One region of the Levilactobacillus muriae genome, then DNA from elsewhere that is predicted to be linked to it. Evidence: predicted binding sites of a transcription regulator. Region 1 holds the regulator's gene; each other region holds the start of a gene.
What was found. The regulator LexA, encoded in region 1, represses DNA repair genes until DNA is damaged. The targets are predictions, from matches to a motif close to CNAACANNTGTTNG.
Positions count from the first base shown of each region.

Region 1 (5,891 bases):
GCACCAACGCGGCCAACGATACCAAGGGTCTTGCCAGCCTGCAGGTCAAAGTCGATCTGCTGGAGGCTAGCCCCGGCGTCATCGGGATAGTCAAACCGGTTGACGTGATAGCTCAGTGTCCCGGTTGGACGGGTCTTCAGGCCATTGACGCGGTCGATGATGTGGGTTTTCTGATTCAACAATTCCATGACCCGATCATAACTGGCATTTCCCCGTTCCATGGTATTAAACAGCATCCCCACGGCAAACATCGGCCAGACCATCATGGCTAAATAGCTGATGAAGGACACCAAATTTCCAATGGTAATAACGTTGTGGGTGACAAACAGGCCCCCTAAAACGATGGTCGCCACGTAAGACAGTGAGATAACCAGCGTAATCGCCGGATCAAACAGGGAATCTAGTCGGTTCACACGCCGGTTGATCTTGATCGTCCGGGCAACCTGGCTGTCGAAGTCAGCCACATCGGCGTCCTCTTGGCCTAATGCCTTGATGACTTTAATCCCACTGATACTCTCCTGCGCCTTGTTATTCAGCCGCGAGAAGGCCGCTTGTGACGCCCCAAAGGCCCGGTGAATCCGTTGCCCAAGGAACCACGAGATGACAGCCAGAAAGGGAAAGGGAATAATGGCAATTAACGTTAACCGCCAATCGATCAACAGCATCATAGCAATCAGGGTCGTCCCCCCCGTAATGATGGCATCGGCGAATTGCAGGATTCCTCCACCAGCCACCCGTTGCACGGCTTCCAAGTCATTGGTTGCATGAGCCATCAGATCACCGGTCCGGTAATGCTGGTAGAATTCGCGGTCCATCACCATAAAGTGGCTGAACAGCCGATTCCGCAAAAGTTGTTCCAGGTGAGCAGCGCCCCCCCAGATGGCATTGCGCCACATATAGCGTGTGGCATACTGACCCAACGCTGCCAGGGTAACCAAGCCCAAGTCGATGGCCAAGAGTCGCCCAGTCATAGTCTGCCCGTGAATGCCGTCAACCATGTTCCCAATGATTCGTGGCGGAATAATAGCAATGATGGCCGTTAAGATCAATCCAACGACGCCGACCAGGTACGTACGCCACTCTAGACGGAAATACCAGGCCAATTTACGAAAAATACTCACGAACATCCCTCCTTAAAATTAAAATATGATTAAATTGTAACAGACTTTCTAATTTTACAGAAATTAAATAAAAAAGCAAACAAAAAAACTCGCCCCCATGGAAACTGGAAGCGAGTCGTCAGTAAAACCAGATCTACTTTTTGTCGTGTGATTGTTGTTGCATCGCATTCATCATTTGATGTAACTTTCGTTGAGATGGTTTTTGTCCCATTTGCAACATCATAGCACGCAGTTGATCTTCGTTAATTGGCGGATTGTCTTTCAGATAGTTTTCCATGTACTTACGAGCACCGAAGAAGCCTCCAGCAGCACAGCCAAGGCCGACGACGATGACGATAATGATCCAGATCCAAGTTGACAAGGTATTCCCCTCCTTTATAAAGTCATTCAGTTTACAATTTTACACAAACTTAACGCAAAATAAAAGAGCGAATCCATTAAAAAGACTCGCCCTCGCAATTAATTGTCCCGTAAACCCTTCTCACGTTGGATATCACGGACCTTCTCCGGCGTAACTTCCTTACCACTTTTATCGTAAACCTGCATCATTTCGACCTGGCTCTTAAAGCTGGCCCGAAATAATTTCAGGTACTTCTTTCGTAAGGTTGCCCGTTCCGTCGTTTCGGCAGGGGTGAGGCCTTCACTTGTTTTGGCTTTGTGAGCCAGTTCGTTGATGCGAACTAATAAGGTGTCCATCGTTTCTTCAGCCATGAATAATCCTCCTTTACCTTTAATTTTGAATTTGGGTGATTACGCATCCGCGATTTTAGACCGAACGATTGCTTAATTCCCACGTCACATTCCAACTGAAACTTCGGCGCACACGACCGCCGCCATTTCAAGACAAGCCCTATCATATCAGGGTTAATTTCAAATTTCAATTATCGGGACATAATCCGTGAAAATTTAGGATTTCATCACTTAGTCTAGAAGAGGAATTGACACAACACAAAATAATTAGTGCCCGCCAGCACCTCTGTTCGCTGTGAGGTTATCAGCAACTAATCAGGTCAAAACCCCAGGTTGACAACGTTTACGGCTCAACTATGGCGGCAAAACATTTTGCGCATGTTGCAGCAAACAGATTAATGACTTAATTTACCCGAACATCTGTTTGAAAACGCTGGAAACCTATGCTACACTATGGTTAAACTATACTACGAATGACGAACGAGGTGGCAGAAAAATGAGTAAAGCTTCTGAAAGTAAACAGTTAGCCGTCCTACGCTTCATTTGGGAACGGGTCAACGAAAAAGGGTATCCGCCGACTGTCCGTGAGATTGGCGAAGCCGTCTCTCTCTCCTCAACCTCTACAGTGCATGGCCACATCGCCCGCCTAGAAAAGAAGGGCCTGCTGACGAAGGACCCAACGAAACCACGAGCTTTGGAAGTCACGCCTGCCGGTTTAGAAGAATTGGGCGTCCACGAACAACAGACTCGGATTCCCGTATTGGGCACTGTTACAGCTGGGGAACCCATCCTAGCTGTTCAGGAAGCGACCGACTACTTCCCAGTTCCTCCAGAATTCGAACGGGATGACGATCAACTCTTCATGTTGACCATCCGGGGCGAAAGTATGATCAACATTGGTATCCTTAATGGTGACCAAGTCATCGTCCGGCGGCAGCAAAACGCTGACAATGGCGATATCGTGATCGCCATGACGGAAGAAAACGAGGCAACGTGCAAGCGTTTCTTCAAGGAAGCGGATCACTTCCGACTTCAACCGGAAAATGACACCATGGCACCAATCATTCTCAACAATGTCAGTATTTTAGGTAAGGTCGTTGGTCTGTTCCGCGATGACGTTCACTAAAAATTAGCTTGAAAAGAGTGGGACAGAAGGCGTTTATATGTTGAGCACTGACGTCATAAGGAGAAAATTCCGGGTTTGGACTATTCTCCTTATGGGGTTAAGCGCAGGAATCTGCCTTCTGCCCCACCTTTCAGCAGTATAGCTTTGGGCAGTCAAAAAACGAGCCTGGGATAAAACCCCAGACTCGTTTTTTGACTGCCCAAGTTAATTGTGCGCGTTTTAGATGACTTTACCGTGATAATGGCTTTCAGGTAACGTCGAGAAGTCGTAAGCAGCTAGGGCCTCGGCTTCCTGAACATAGGCGTGCAGTCCTTCCGCAATCATCAAGTTCAACGTTGTATCCTTTTCGTGAAGGATGACAACTGGCTTCTTACTGTGAAAGGCATAGCCAATTTCGAAAACCGTCCCAGAATCCACCTGATCATCAACAAAGTCAACCATGCCGACCACGACATCTGCTTGGTCGATCTGGGTCACGTCCATCTGGAACGTTTGTGTTGCCCATTCAGGTGTACCTAGTGTCAATCCAGGAATTTCACTCTTTCGAGGGCTGAAAAAGTTTGTAACACGGGGGTTAGCGGTTAAGGCGCGTTCCACCCGTTCAATCCGCGAAATCTGCTCATCATCAAAGAATGGTCCTGCTAAATAAACGTTCGTCACACTAATCTCCTCATTTCTGTCTTATGTAATTTATATTATACCGGAAATGCTAACTTTTGGCGACACTATTTTAATTAATATTCGGTTATAAATCGTTGTGGGTCCCTAATTTAATAAATTCATTAATATTATTCGAGTTTAACGGTTTCAGGTAACCCCTTTCACGATATAATTATTTCATGCTATACTGAAAGCAACAGAAATTGGGGGGATTCAACATGATTCTTGGATTTGCCATTATGGGCGGTCTAATTACAATAATTGCGGCGTTTTCACTCGCCACAGCAATTCAACACGGCGACTCAAAGATTGGCTCGATCATTCTAATGACGCTGGCCCTGTTGGGAACTGTCTTCGCCATTTGGAAGCTGCCCTATTGGTCCCAGGACAACGCGCCGGCGAGTCAGACCGCTAAGCAGAGTCAGATCAGTTCGCAGTCCGGGCAGGCCTTTTCCGCCAGTTCAAGTGGTGTGACCCAGGCTGACAACGAGCAGAGCGTCAAGCAGCAATTGGCCAAGGCTCTAACAAAGTTGGGGGACGTCACCTTTGACAAGTCTAGCAAGACCTACACACTGACAGTCACCAACAGTGATTTGAAACAAACTATCTCGGCTTTGAATAAGAAACCAAGCTTGGCCAAACAAGCCAAGTGGCCACGTTTTGTCACAAATTTCACGAAGACTAGTGGTTCATTGGAAAAGTCCCTGGGTAAGGGTTACAGCCTGCAAATCAGAGTGGGAAAGCAGTCCCCCGTTTTGGTATTCAAGGATGGTTATGTCGTCAAAAATCAATTTGAATAAGTCAAACGCGCCACATCTCAGAAAAGGTGTGGCGCGTTTTTTAATTGGCTACTGAAGATTGAAAGTTTCAAAACACTCATTATGCCCGTTGCAACAACGATACTGGGCCTAAAACTAGGCAACGTTGTCCAACCACCGCCTTACCATAGTTGGTCTGAGGAAACATGGATTATGCTTCTAGAAACGTTGTTGACTTGTGCTTAAACTTTAGGCACCACATGGGATTCAGTGATTGAAATTGATGTGCACAATCAGAGCCGGAGGCGGCCAGGGATGGAGCTAGCTGTGTCGACGATGTTAGTCGGCGCTTTTTCCGGCTTACATCGTGGGACGACCTGAGAGACGCCTGCACTTGGCGGCTTTCAGGCGAGCTGGAAGCCCGTCCTTTGGCTGGAGGCGTTCCCCACAGCAAGCGGAATCCCTGGTGGCCGGAGTGCGACCATTGCCACTAATTTAGCGGTGCCAATTCCTACAGTCACAAGAGTAAGGTGAGTATTTTGGCTTTCAACCCTCAGTTGGCTATAACAAAATACTATTGTTCGCGGTATTGTCGCTGTTGATTTTGACGACCAGCGAGGTAGTATTGCGCGGTCTCATCACCCACTGGCAGTTGCACATCGCGGCTATCGTTGCTCAGTTGTGCCTGGTAAATATCTTCATATTCGGCCACACTCACGCGTTTTCGCTGGGCAAGTAATTCGGTCAATACAGTGTCATCGTACCCCTGTTGGAACCCACTCTGAAGAATGCCACTGTAAAATTCGCCCTCTGCGCCAGAACCGTAACTGAAGAACCCTAGACGCGCACCAGCCGTCAGTTGACCATGCCGAAGCAGTGACAACAGGCTGAGGTACAGCGATCCCGTATAAAGATTGCCCACGTTCCGGTTATCTTCTTGGCTGGCCTCAAAGGCTGCCTTCAAGCTTTTCTGTTGCTCTGGTTGGGCTTCGGGCAGCACCTGTCGGAGCCCTTTACGCCCCATCTTAGTGAACGGTAAATGAAAGACGAAGGCGTCAAAGTCTGCGATAGTCCGATTGGTTTGCTGTTGATAATTGGTCCAAACGGTCTTAAAGAAGTCGAGGTAGACATTGGTGGAATACTTACCGTCAACCAGTGCCTCGGTCCGGTATATCGGCCGCCAGAAGTCCATCACGTCTTCCGTGTGATAACTACTGACCATGTCTAACGCCAGAACTTGGGGATCAGCCGCCACCAACATGGCGACTGCGCCGCCTCCTTGGGTGACCTCACCAGCCGTTCGGAGACCGTAACGCGCCACATCGGCCCCAATAACTAACACCTTAGCCTGCGGATGAACCCGGACGTAATCAGCAGCCAACTGCAGACCAGCCGTCGCCCCGTAGCAAGCCTGCTTTAATTCAATCGCCCGTGTCTGCGGTGACAATCCCAATAGATGGGCAAGATAAACGGCACTAGCCTTAGAATTATCGATACCCGACTCCGTTCCAAACAAAACCATCGCCACCTCTGCCT
Region 1 covers NZ_BAAFRU010000002.1:172,203-178,093, reverse strand. Annotated here, with positions in the region: gene ACKTSF_RS01975 (ABC transporter ATP-binding protein) at 1-1,121, opposite strand, end outside; gene ACKTSF_RS01970 (YneF family protein) at 1,255-1,482, opposite strand; gene ACKTSF_RS01965 (DUF896 domain-containing protein) at 1,581-1,832, opposite strand; gene lexA (transcriptional repressor LexA) at 2,308-2,937, shown strand; gene ACKTSF_RS01955 (nucleoside 2-deoxyribosyltransferase) at 3,157-3,597, opposite strand; gene ACKTSF_RS01950 (hypothetical protein) at 3,816-4,397, shown strand; gene ACKTSF_RS01945 (hydroxymethylglutaryl-CoA synthase) at 4,930-5,891, opposite strand, start outside.

Region 2 (5,891 bases), on a different contig from region 1:
GATGGATCATGCGTCACAGTCAAATCTGGAAATTACACAGAATTTACGGACGAAGAAAAAATCTGGAACCTTGCTCTGGCTCTTGGATGAGACCAAGACAGCCATGGGTGGTCGGCTCCTGAAACAGTGGCTCGACCGGCCATTGATCGATCGTCAGCAGATTGCGAATCGCCAGGAAAAGGTCGGCGTTTTACTCGACCACTACTTCGAACGCAGTAACCTTCAAGCAGAGCTGGTCAAGGTTTATGACCTGGAACGTCTGGCCGGCCGAGTCGCCTTTGGAAGCGTCAATGGTCGTGATCTGATTCAGTTACAAACATCACTCGAGCAGGTCCCTCAGATTGCGCACACGATTGGCGACCTGGGTGAAAAGGTCTTTGAACCCATGCTCAATGGGCTCGATCCGGTGGAAGACGTAGCCGAGGCCATCAGCGATGCTATCGTATCTGAGCCACCACTATCTGTGACGGATGGCGGTGTGATTCGCGATGGGTATAGCGACCAACTCGATGAATACCGTGATGCCATGCGTAACGGTAAGCAGTGGCTGGCCGAAATGGAAGCCCACGAGCGTGAAGTGACCGGCATCAATAACTTAAAGATCGGGTACAATCACGTCTTTGGCTACTACATTGAAGTGACCAAGGTCAACCTCGACAAGCTGCCGGCTGACCGTTATGAACGTAAGCAGACGTTAGCCAATGCCGAACGGTTCTCTACACCAGAATTGAAGGAAAAGGAAAGCTTGATTCTGGAGGCTGAGGAGAAGTCCACGGCCCTTGAGTACAAGCTGTTCGTTGACCTACGTGAACAGGTCAAGACGGCCATTACCCGACTACAAAAGTTGGCAGCCACAATTGCCAGCCTGGACGTGCTCCAGAGCTTTGCAGTCATCAGTGAGGACTACCACTTTGTGAAGCCCACACTGATTGCAGGCCATGATTTGGAGATCACCCAGGGTCGGCATCCGGTCGTGGAAAAGGTATTGGGCCGTCAGTCTTACGTTCCGAACGACGTCTCCATGGATGAGCAGACCAATGTCTTACTGATCACCGGGCCCAACATGTCCGGGAAGAGTACCTATATGCGTCAACTAGCACTGACTGTAATCATGGCTCAGATGGGGTGCTTCGTGCCGGCTGAGGCCGCACAGATGCCCGTCTTTGACCAGATCTTCACGCGAATTGGGGCGGCCGATGACTTGATCTCCGGCCAGAGTACTTTCATGGTCGAGATGCAGGAGGCCAACCGTGCGTTGAGCCACGCCACCGCCAATAGTCTGATCTTATTCGATGAGATTGGCCGGGGAACTGCCACCTATGATGGCATGGCTTTAGCTCAGGCAATCATTGAATTTGTTCACGATAAGGTTCACGCTAAGACTCTGTTCTCGACCCACTACCATGAACTGACCGCGCTGGAAGACTCCTTAAAGCAGTTACGCAACGTCCACGTGGGTGCCGTTGAACGCGATGGTGACCTCGTCTTCCTCCACCAAATGCAACCGGGTCCCGCTGATAAGTCGTACGGGATTCACGTAGCCAAATTGGCTGGCATGCCAACCCCCTTATTGCAACGTGCGGAAGTGATTCTGACTGATTTGGAAGAGGAAGCCGCGGAGAAACCAGTCGTGGCCGTGCCTAGCGAACAGATGTCGTCGATTGAGACAGCGCCGACTAGTGTGCCAGAAGCATCGACTGACACACCCACGTCTGCTGAACCCGTACCGACCGCCGTGCCAGCCGAAGAAGACCCAACGACGGCGGATACGGATCAACAATTATCGTTGTTTAGCGACGAACCGGAAATGAATCCAGCACAAGCCAAAGTTATCGAACAACTGAGTCATCTAAACCTGATGGGGATGACGCCGATGGACGTGATGAGTCAGGTCTACAAATGGCAACAAAAAATATCTAAATAAACCTGAGAGGAAGGGTCGTACATGCCTAAAATTCATGAGTTAGCGTCGGTACTGGCCGACCAAATCGCAGCGGGAGAAGTGGTTGAACGGCCCGCATCCGTTGTCAAGGAATTGGTGGAAAATGCGGTTGATGCGCACAGTAAGCAGATCGACATCACGGTGGAGGAAGCCGGTCTAAAGCGGATCTCCGTAGTCGATGATGGCGACGGTATCGCTGACGAAGACGCCGAGATGGCTTTCAAGCGGCACGCGACTAGTAAGATCACGGATCGTAAGGACCTCTTTCGCATCAAGTCTTTGGGATTCCGGGGTGAAGCACTGCCCAGTATCGCCTCGGTGGCCGATGTGACCCTGACAACCTCGACTGGGGGCGTCGGCACGCTGATCCATAACGTGGGCGGCATTATCAAGGCGCACACCGCCGCAGCAGCACGGAAGGGAACCTCGGTAACGGTCAAGGACCTCTTTGGTAACGTCCCGGCGCGACTGAAGTATTTGAAATCACCCGCAACTGAGCTGGCCCGGATCACGGATATCGTGAATCGGTTGGCATTGAGTTATCCCGACGTGGCCTTTTCACTGGTACACAACGGTCGTGAACTGACCCGGACGACTGGTCGGGGCGACCTCCAGCAGGTGATTGCCGGGATCTATGGCGTGCAGAGTGCCCGGAAGATGGTTGCCATTAAAGGCGCCAACCCGGACTTCAAGGTGACCGGCTACGTGAGCCTGCCGGAATTAACACGTGCCAGTCGGCAGTATATCTCGCTGCTACTCAACGGGCGGTACATCCATAACTTTCAACTGAGTAAGGCACTGATTGCCGGTTATGGGTCCAAGCTGATGGTCGGTCGATATCCGCTGGCGGTACTCGATATCAGAATGGATCCGCTGCTGGTAGATGTTAATGTGCACCCGACCAAGCAGGAAGTTCGCATCAGTCAGGAATCGGAGCTGACCCAGCTGATTCAGGAGACCGTGTTCAAGCGTCTCTCCACGGAAAATCTGATTCCCGATGTCTTCAGTGAGTTGCCGAAGCCTAAGAAGACGCCGGAACCGGCCACTGACCAGCTGACGATGGCGTTAAACGATGCCTCCACCAAGTATGAGTTCTCCAGTGCACCGCAAACGAGAACGGCGGCACCGCAGTCAACGTCAGCGGCCAGTCAGATTAGTGCAGTAGCCGATACGTCGGCGGCCACACCTATTAAACGGGGACCACAGCCACTGGAGACGCCGGAAGAGGTTCCGGTGGAACCGGTCGTGATCCATGCGCGGGGGGACTTTAAGTTACCTGCTGTGCAAGCGTTTGATGAGAAATACCGGACCGAGCAGCCCGCCGCACCACTGGGGATGAGTAGGGCAACCGAATCTGCGGCTGAACGACCAGAAATGGCCAGTCAACCCGTCGAAACGATTCCAGAGGCCACACAATTAACACAGGCACAGCCGCAACAACGGTTCCCTGAATTGCGTTACTTGGGACAGGTTCATGGGACGTATCTGTTGGCGGAAGCCGATGATGGTCTGTATTTAATTGACCAACATGCCGCTCAGGAACGGGTCAACTACGAGTTCTATCGCCAAGCCATTGGTGAAGTTAGTGATGACGAGCAGAAGCTGTTGGTGCCGATTGTTTTGGATTATCCAACGACCGATGTCTTAGAATTGAGCAACCACGTGGAAACACTGAGTAGTGTTGGTATTCACATCGAATCCTTTGGGCCGAATAGCTTCATCGTTCACGAGCACCCGACCTGGTTTAAAGCCGGGCAGGAGACTGATACAATCAAGGAAATGATCGATTGGGTCTTGAAGGACGGTAAAATTTCTGTGGCGGCCTTCCGTGAAAAGACGGCAATTATGATGAGTTGTAAACGGGCCATCAAGGCCAATCATCATTTGGATGACCAACAGGCGCGCGCACTACTGAAAAAATTGGCGACGGCAGAGAACCCATTCAACTGTCCTCATGGGCGGCCGGTACTGGTTCACTTAACGGATCAGGAGTTGGAGAAGCTCTTCAAGCGGATCCAGGATCCTCATCACAGTGGCGACGACTGGGGTGAATAACCCCCTTTCACTCGTGGTGATAAGCCAGTTCGTCCCATTCCCAGCAAACCAGTAGAATTCACTGCAGATTTACAGGGAATATGGTACAATTTAAAAAGCAAACATATGTTTTCTTGAAGGAGATTAGACTGGTCATGTATGAATACCTCCATGGCACCATCGCGGCGGTTTACCCCGACCACGTGGTTATTGATGTAAATGGGGTGGGGTATCTGGTCAACACGGCCAATCCCTACCGGTACCAAGTCACCACCGATGGCCAAGATGTGACGATTTATGTGTATCAAGCAGTTAGTGATAGCGCTCAGACGTTGTATGGTTTCCAGGATTTTGCAGAGAAACAGCTTTTCTTGAAGTTGATCAATGTGAATGGTATTGGGCCTAAGAGCGCTTTGGCAATTCTGGCCAATCCGGATCATCAAGGCCTAATGCAGGCCATTCGGACTAGCGACGTTAGTTTCTTGATGAAGTTTCCCGGTGTGGGTAAGAAGACGGCTGGTCAAATTGTCTTGGATCTTCAGAATAAATTGGATGATCTGGAACCCGTCGACGACGGTGACTTGTTTACGCCAGAAGTGGCGACGACCGATGGCAGCAACCCTGAATTGGACGATGCGATTGCGGCCTTAACTGCTTTGGGCTATCGCGAAGCGGCTGTCAAAAAGATTACGTCGAAATTAAAGCAATTTGCGGGCGACTCAACGAACGATTACCTGAGTGAAGGCCTACGGTTATTGACGAAATAAGTGTTGGTAGGTCACTCTGAATTTAACGAAAGGAGGCGTAACGATGGCTGATGAAGATCGCTTAGTATCGCCCGAGCCGGCGGATAATAACGAAGACTCAATTGAAAAATCATTGCGACCGCAGACGTTAGCGCAATATATTGGTCAAGATCCTATCAAGCATGAACTGCGTGTTTACATTCAGGCGGCTAAGCAGCGTGAAGAATCACTTGACCACGTTCTCCTCTACGGACCACCTGGTCTGGGGAAGACGACACTGGCGATGGTGATTGCCAACGAAATGGCCGTCCACATTCGAACGACTAGCGGGCCGGCCATCGAGAAGTCTGGTGATCTGGTAGCGTTACTCAATGAACTTCAGCCTGGTGATATTCTCTTTATTGATGAAATTCACCGGTTGCCGAAGATCGTCGAGGAAATGTTGTACTCTGCGATGGAAGATTTCTACATCGATATCGTCGTCGGGCAGGGGCCAACCGCCCATCCCGTTCACTTCCCGTTGCCACCGTTCACGCTGATCGGGGCGACTACGCGGGCTGGTTTACTGTCAGCGCCATTGCGGGATCGTTTTGGTATCGTCGAGCACATGGCCTATTACGAAACACGCGATCTGCAAGATATTGTGGAGCGTTCCGCCGATATTTTCAACACGACAATTGCGACCGATGGCGCTCATGAGGTTGCCTTGCGGTCGCGGGGGACGCCACGAATCGCCAATCGGTTATTGAAGCGGATTCGGGATTTTGCCGAAGTGTCGCCTAATCATTCCACCATTGATCGGGCCATCGTCGATCACGCGTTGACACTGTTGCGGGTCGATTCGGCGGGGCTTGATCCCACCGATGTGAAGTTGTTAACGACCATGATCGATTATTACGATGGCGGGCCAGTTGGGTTAAATACCCTAGCGGCCAACATTGGTGAGGAAACGGAAACAGTTGCGGCGATGTACGAGCCCTACCTGCTCCAGCGCGGTTATCTGAAACGCACGGCGAGAGGGCGGGTAGTGACGGCTGCTGGATATGCCCACTTGGGGCGATCGATGCCGAACCAGAAGGACGACTGAGCTGAGGGTGCGCTTAACGCGATAATCTGAGTTGAAAAATAATTATAATACCGAACATCCCAAGAACTTCTAGAAATAATTG
Region 2 covers NZ_BAAFRU010000006.1:62,626-68,516, reverse strand. Annotated here, with positions in the region: gene mutS (DNA mismatch repair protein MutS) at 1-1,924, shown strand, start outside; gene mutL (DNA mismatch repair endonuclease MutL) at 1,946-3,997, shown strand; gene ruvA (Holliday junction branch migration protein RuvA) at 4,132-4,743, shown strand; gene ruvB (Holliday junction branch migration DNA helicase RuvB) at 4,787-5,809, shown strand.
Region 2: the regulator LexA is predicted to act here: its motif matches at 4,096-4,109, upstream of ruvA (Holliday junction branch migration protein RuvA).

Region 3 (5,891 bases), on a different contig from region 1:
TAATCTTAGAAAATACAGTTTCCCGCAATTTAACACGATAACGAAAATCATAACGCATCTCTAACTGGCTAAATACTTCCTTATCTAGCTGACTATCATCTCCCAAGGTCGCCACATAACTTGGAATAATGGTCTCAATAAACTGCCAATGTAAATTTTCCGAGTCCATTTTAATTCTCTTAATGTTTTTTAAGTTCCCTAGCTCCTCGAGATTTGAGTAAAACTCAGCATTAAAGGTATCATACACATCTTTGATCGTAATAGCCACTTCTTCAATTATCACAAGATTATCCATCAGCACCATCATTTCCGGAGTATTTAGGTTACGCTACCTAACTCCGTAAAATATGGCCGAATATTTTTATATTGCGCTACTTTGCCTTTTCTCCAGCATAAATACTGCTCAAACTTGTTCCACAATGTTATACTGAGCCCGAGACGGACCGGCACTTTGATCGGTTCCGCCTGGAATAACTACCATAACTCAATCTCCAACAAAGGGAACATCGACGCCTGCCCGGCGCTGACGTTCCCTTTGCTAACTTCTATTGGGAAACTTTGACTACAATAAAGCGAAAATAACACCAATCATCAATAAGACGGCTAGGCCAATGCCGGCCTCATACTTTCCCCGGCGCGGTGTGCGCTCCAGGCATAAGGTGAGGTGGGGTCCGTCGACTAATTTCATGATGGTTCTCCTTTCACGAGTCCAGAGTTACTGCCATCTGCCTAAATAGTGAAAGTCTGGATCACGACCGACCGTATAACAGGCAAATGCCTTGGTCAATTCGTTGTGAAATGTGACCAGGATTGCGGGGGTGGCCCATGTCGATGCCGCCCAGAAGACAGTGTCGTCGGGTTCCCGCGGATCATTGGGATACCGATAATAGCCCTGCTGCTCATCCCAAATCGTCCCTTGCGTATTCAACCAATCCTCGGCAAGCCCCGCTTGCACCACCGCCATGACATCGTGATTATCACGAATCAGGGCCGCCAACGTTGCCCAGTCCAATTGCCAGTCATGTTGTTTCGGCAACTGCGCACGGGTTCCCAGCGGCGTGTGACGGAGCGCAATCGGTGTTAAATCAATAAAGTCCATGATTGCGACCTCCTAGCTTCTACCCTTATCATAACGCATCGCTAGGTAATTGGCCGGTAACGGGGTTGGGTGATCCCAACCCTACAGGAGTTTGTCGAAAATAGCGATCTTTATCGTACCCATCGGCTTACTGAGTAATGCCCTGTGCAATCCAGTCGGTTGTTCATCCAGCTTCACAATCGTTAGAATCAAACGGACCTCAGATAATCAGTTATCTGGGGTCCATTTTTCACTGCCTATCATACATGAAAGCGCTTAAAAATGCGACACTTATCACATAGATACATTAAGTCGGTTAACCATCAGCCTATCTTTCTCATTAGCTAGCTGCCGTGAGGTTCAACCTATCTGTCATGCCCACGCCACCCAACGAATTTCAGCTAAAGCTAAATAACGGAACCGGTCACTCGCCAATTGCAACACAATTTGGTCTTCGTTGACCCCAGCAACGATACCATCCACCGTCGTTAAAACCTGATCATCATCCAAAATATTTAATTGCAGGTGAACCGGCTGTTGCGCGTGCCACGCTGCCGCCAACTCACGGCTGATCTCCGGCAGCGGTTGTTGCGGGCGGGCCTGTTCGACCTGCTCCGCAGCGTGCATTTTAGCCAATGCACTGGTATGGTCGGACAGGTAAAAACCGCCCCACTTCAGCATCCCCCGGTCGTGATAGTCCCGGTGGAAAAATTCAGTTGCTAACTTATCATCAGGGGCCTGGTGTAAGATCATGACCCATCACTTCCTAGTGCACCCAGTGCTGGCTCTCCGGCCAACGCACGTGCCCAAAGTTAATAAAGTTCAGGGACAACTGGGTCTGCGCCTTGAGTGCCCCAATAACTTGTTCCAAAGTTGCGAGATCGGTCGTTTGCAGCGTGTGTAGCGGAATTGACCGTTCTCGGTGTCCCTTACGCTGAATGTCTATGAAAAAATTGGTCGTCTGTGCATACTGGTCATGAACAACATCAATACGATACCGACAGTGCCATTGCGCCGCAAACAGCTTGTCTGCTCGCGCATAGATCAGGTTGGCTTCCTTCTGCACATCAATCAAAGCTATTTCCTCCGTTATGACCCCCAACCAGCGCCGCGCGCCGGAGCATCGTTCCCCCAGGCATCAAGCTACTAGCTGGAATAACCGCGGTCTTGCCGAACCTATCCCGAAGTTCGTCAATGACCCGGTCGAAACGCTCATCCTTAATTTGACGATGTGGGTCCTGAAAAATATCGAGTTGCAACCCACGACTCGTATTTAGCCGCGATAGGCCCACACCGATGTTGCGAATAGATTGGCCCTCCCAATGTTGGCGAAACAACCGTAATAATGTAGCGATAATCGTCTGCGCGTTATCGGATGGATCAATGCGACAACTGTGATGGAAACCGCTCCGTCCATCATCCGCCTCACCCGCACGGGCAAACCCAATAGACAAGCTGACGCAACCGGCCTGCTGCCGGTGGTGGCGCATCCGCGAAGTCGTCTGCTGGCCGATCTCCCGGATCACCAGCTCAATCTCCTGCTGCACCTTGTAATCACGTGGCAAAACTTGCGAGTTACTCCAGCTCTTTTCCTTAGCTGGTCGAAGCTCGTGTAGGTGACTGCGGTCAATTCCCCAGGCCAATGCAAACAACTGAGCACCAATCATCCCCATTTCCGCGCGTAACTCATAAGGATTGACCATGGCCAAGTCATGCATGCTATGAATCCCCAGATGTTGCAGATGGGCCGCCGTGCGATGACCAATGCTCCAGACCTTCTCGAGGTCGGTGATTGGCCATATTTTCTGCGGAAAGGTCTCGTAAGTCAGCCGACCAATCAGTTCGTGGTCGTGTTTGGCCTGCAGGTCAAGGGCCAGCTTGGCCTGTACCGGATTCTCACCAATCCCTACAGTCGTGTAGAGTCCCAGCTCCCGGCGAATGCGAAGTTGAATCCGCCGTGCCACGATCTCGGGGGTCGGTCCAAACAACCGCCAGGACTTGGTCATATCCAGGATAGATTCATCAATCGAGTATGGAAAGAGGTCGTTATCGGCCACATACTCCCGGAAAATTTTATTGATTTTCAAATTCTCCTGAATATACAGGTTCATCCGTGGCGGCACGACCAGAATTCGGGGGTCATCGGGCACCTCATATTGGCGTGAAACGTTGCTGATGCCGAAGAGTTTCTTAGCCATAGGCGAAGCAGCCAACACCAAGCCACTTCCCGTATTGTCGGCCTCAGACATCACCACAATCACCGAACGCAATGGATTCAGTCCTCGCGCAGCGCTCTCGACACTGGCATAGAAGGACTTATTGTCAATCATAAAAAACAAGCCATGTGGTTCATTCTGATAATCCATCACCGCAACCCCCTCTGCTGATGTTTTTATTATACGAACATTTGTTCGGCAATGCAAGCTTGATTTTAAAAAAATTAAGTCTTCTACCTAAGGGTTGAAAGATCTAAAATACCCATTATGATTGTTGCAACAACGATAGTGATCCTAACATTAGGTAGCGTCGTCTAAACCAGCCGACTTACCGTTCGCTAAATTCAGGCTGGAACGCTGTGGGCAGGACGCTGTCAGCCTGAGAAGCGATAAGGGGAATTTTCTGATAGTCGATGCCTATTCTAATTGTCCAACTTCAAAACCAATCTCACTATTTTCCGGTATACTTAGTGTACGGTTTAAACGCAAAAATGTGTTATTTAGTAAACTAGTTCACCTAACAAATCGCCATCTACCAACATTAGTTATGTCAATTAACCCCTTATATGACAAATTAATAAAGTTCGCCATTTAGGTAGCTTTTCTTAAATATCCGTGTTATTATGTACTTGTGAAGTTAGCCCTAGTCAACTAGCTTCCTCAACTTTAAATGCGAAATCAGCCTTACCGTCACTTAAACGCGGTTAGACTGATTTTGTTTTTTATGGCTAAATTTATGTCTTTTGACGATGTTACATCATCAATAAATCGTTACAAACCGGTCGGAAGCGTTTTCACAAGCCACTGACTGGCCACATTAAACTATTAAATAAGCTGCTGACGCAGGTGGGTGTTCCCTCGCTGTGTCAGCAGCTTTTGTGATTCTTCGATATTAGACTTTTAATAGCTCTACACTGCCGCAAAAGCCATCCGCATGGCTGTGGTATCCGCTTCTGGGTCGCTACTCTGCGTCAACAACGTAATCACTGCAACCCCGGCCGCACCAGTACCCGCGATGGCCGGTAAGCTTGCCACCGTCACACCGCCAATCGCGACGATGGGTACGGTCGCCTGTTCAACGAGTGCCTTCAAACCACTCACGCCCATGACGGGATCAGCATCGTCCTTAGACGTTGTCGGGTAGATTGGGCCACTTCCAATGTAGGAAATACCCTTGATCTGATTTGCCTTGGCCACCTGTTCCGCAGTGTTGCAGGACAAGCCCACGAACATATCGCGATCAGCGACCACGTTAAGGACCTTTGTGATCTTTTCGTCACTCTGACCGACGTGAATGCCATCAGCCTGTAGCAACACTGCCAAGTCCACATCGTCATCCACGATAAACGGCACACTGGCCTCGTGACACTGATCGCGCAAATCGCTGCCCAATGTCACCCGCTGTTCGGGTGTTAATTGGCTAGTGCCCTTGTCTCTGAACTGAAACGCGGTAATACCGGCCTTTAACATGGTCGCCAATACATCTCGCAAGTCCTGACCGGGAACATCTTGGCTCCCCGCTACAAAGTATGCCCGTAATAGACCGGGCTCAAAAGTTACTGACATTAGTGCGCACCTCCCTGGCCGTAAGCCCAATGATTCAGCGGGCCGTGGCCGTTTCCAACTGCAATGGGATTGGCAATGGCTGCCGTCACGTAGTCCTTACCAATGCGAATGGCCGACTCGAAGTCCTGGCCCTTCGCCAATTCTGCTGTGATACATGATGATAACGTATCCCCCGTGCCATGAGTTCGCACGGTGTCAACGCGCGGTGCCGACAGCCAGAATGACCGGCCGTCCGCTAACAAGACAAAGTCGCTGGCCTTGTCCGGCGTCGCCTCGTGACCCCCTTTGATGATCACGTTCTTGGCGCCCAAGTCCTGTAAGACGACTGCAGCCGACTCCATGTCCTTGGCATCGGTGATCGTAACGTTAGTCAGTCGCTCAGCCTCAGGTAAATTAGGGGTTAACACGTCAGCCAACGGGACCAATTCATCCCGCACCGTTGCCACGGCATCGTCAGCCAGCAACGCAGCCCCACCCTTGGCAATCATTACCGGATCCACTGTAAGTGGGCCAAAATCAACTTTCTTCAAATTCTCTACCACACCGTGGACGTGTTCCGCATCCGCTAGCATCCCCGTCTTGCAAGCCCGAATTTTAAAATCAGCTGCCAACGAGGCAAATTGTTCATCGACCAGTTTCTGTGGTAAGGCCATGAAGTCCTGAACGCCCAACGTGTTCTGCGCGGTGACTGCGACAACCACCGCCGTCCCAAAGACATTACGTTCCTGCATCGTCTTCAAGTCGGCCATGACCCCGGCGCCGCCACCGCTATCAGTCCCCGCGATCGTTAACGTTTGTGGAAATTCATTTGCCATCCTTACTCATCCCTTCTCTACTGATAGACCGCGATTGCATTGATCTGAGCAGTCGTCGTCAATTGTAAGCCGTCCATTAACTGGACGCTGAAGCTGCCAGCACCGAGGTTCGGCGTGGCCTGCGCCACCCGTTCACCGATTGCCGCAAAGACCAGACAAGCTGTCTGGGCCGCTTCAAAATAATCCGTTTCAACGGCGCAAAATGCCGCCACGATA
Region 3 covers NZ_BAAFRU010000019.1:26,209-32,099, reverse strand. Annotated here, with positions in the region: gene ACKTSF_RS11870 (hypothetical protein) at 1-295, opposite strand, end outside; gene ACKTSF_RS11865 (hypothetical protein) at 563-688, opposite strand; gene ACKTSF_RS11860 (hypothetical protein) at 716-1,099, opposite strand; gene ACKTSF_RS11855 (hypothetical protein) at 1,451-1,831, opposite strand; gene ACKTSF_RS11850 (hypothetical protein) at 1,845-2,144, opposite strand; gene ACKTSF_RS11845 (Y-family DNA polymerase) at 2,146-3,444, opposite strand; gene thiE (thiamine phosphate synthase) at 4,204-4,860, opposite strand; gene thiD (bifunctional hydroxymethylpyrimidine kinase/phosphomethylpyrimidine kinase) at 4,860-5,675, opposite strand; gene thiM (hydroxyethylthiazole kinase) at 5,693-5,891, opposite strand, start outside.
Region 3: the regulator LexA is predicted to act here: its motif matches at 3,479-3,492, upstream of ACKTSF_RS11845 (Y-family DNA polymerase).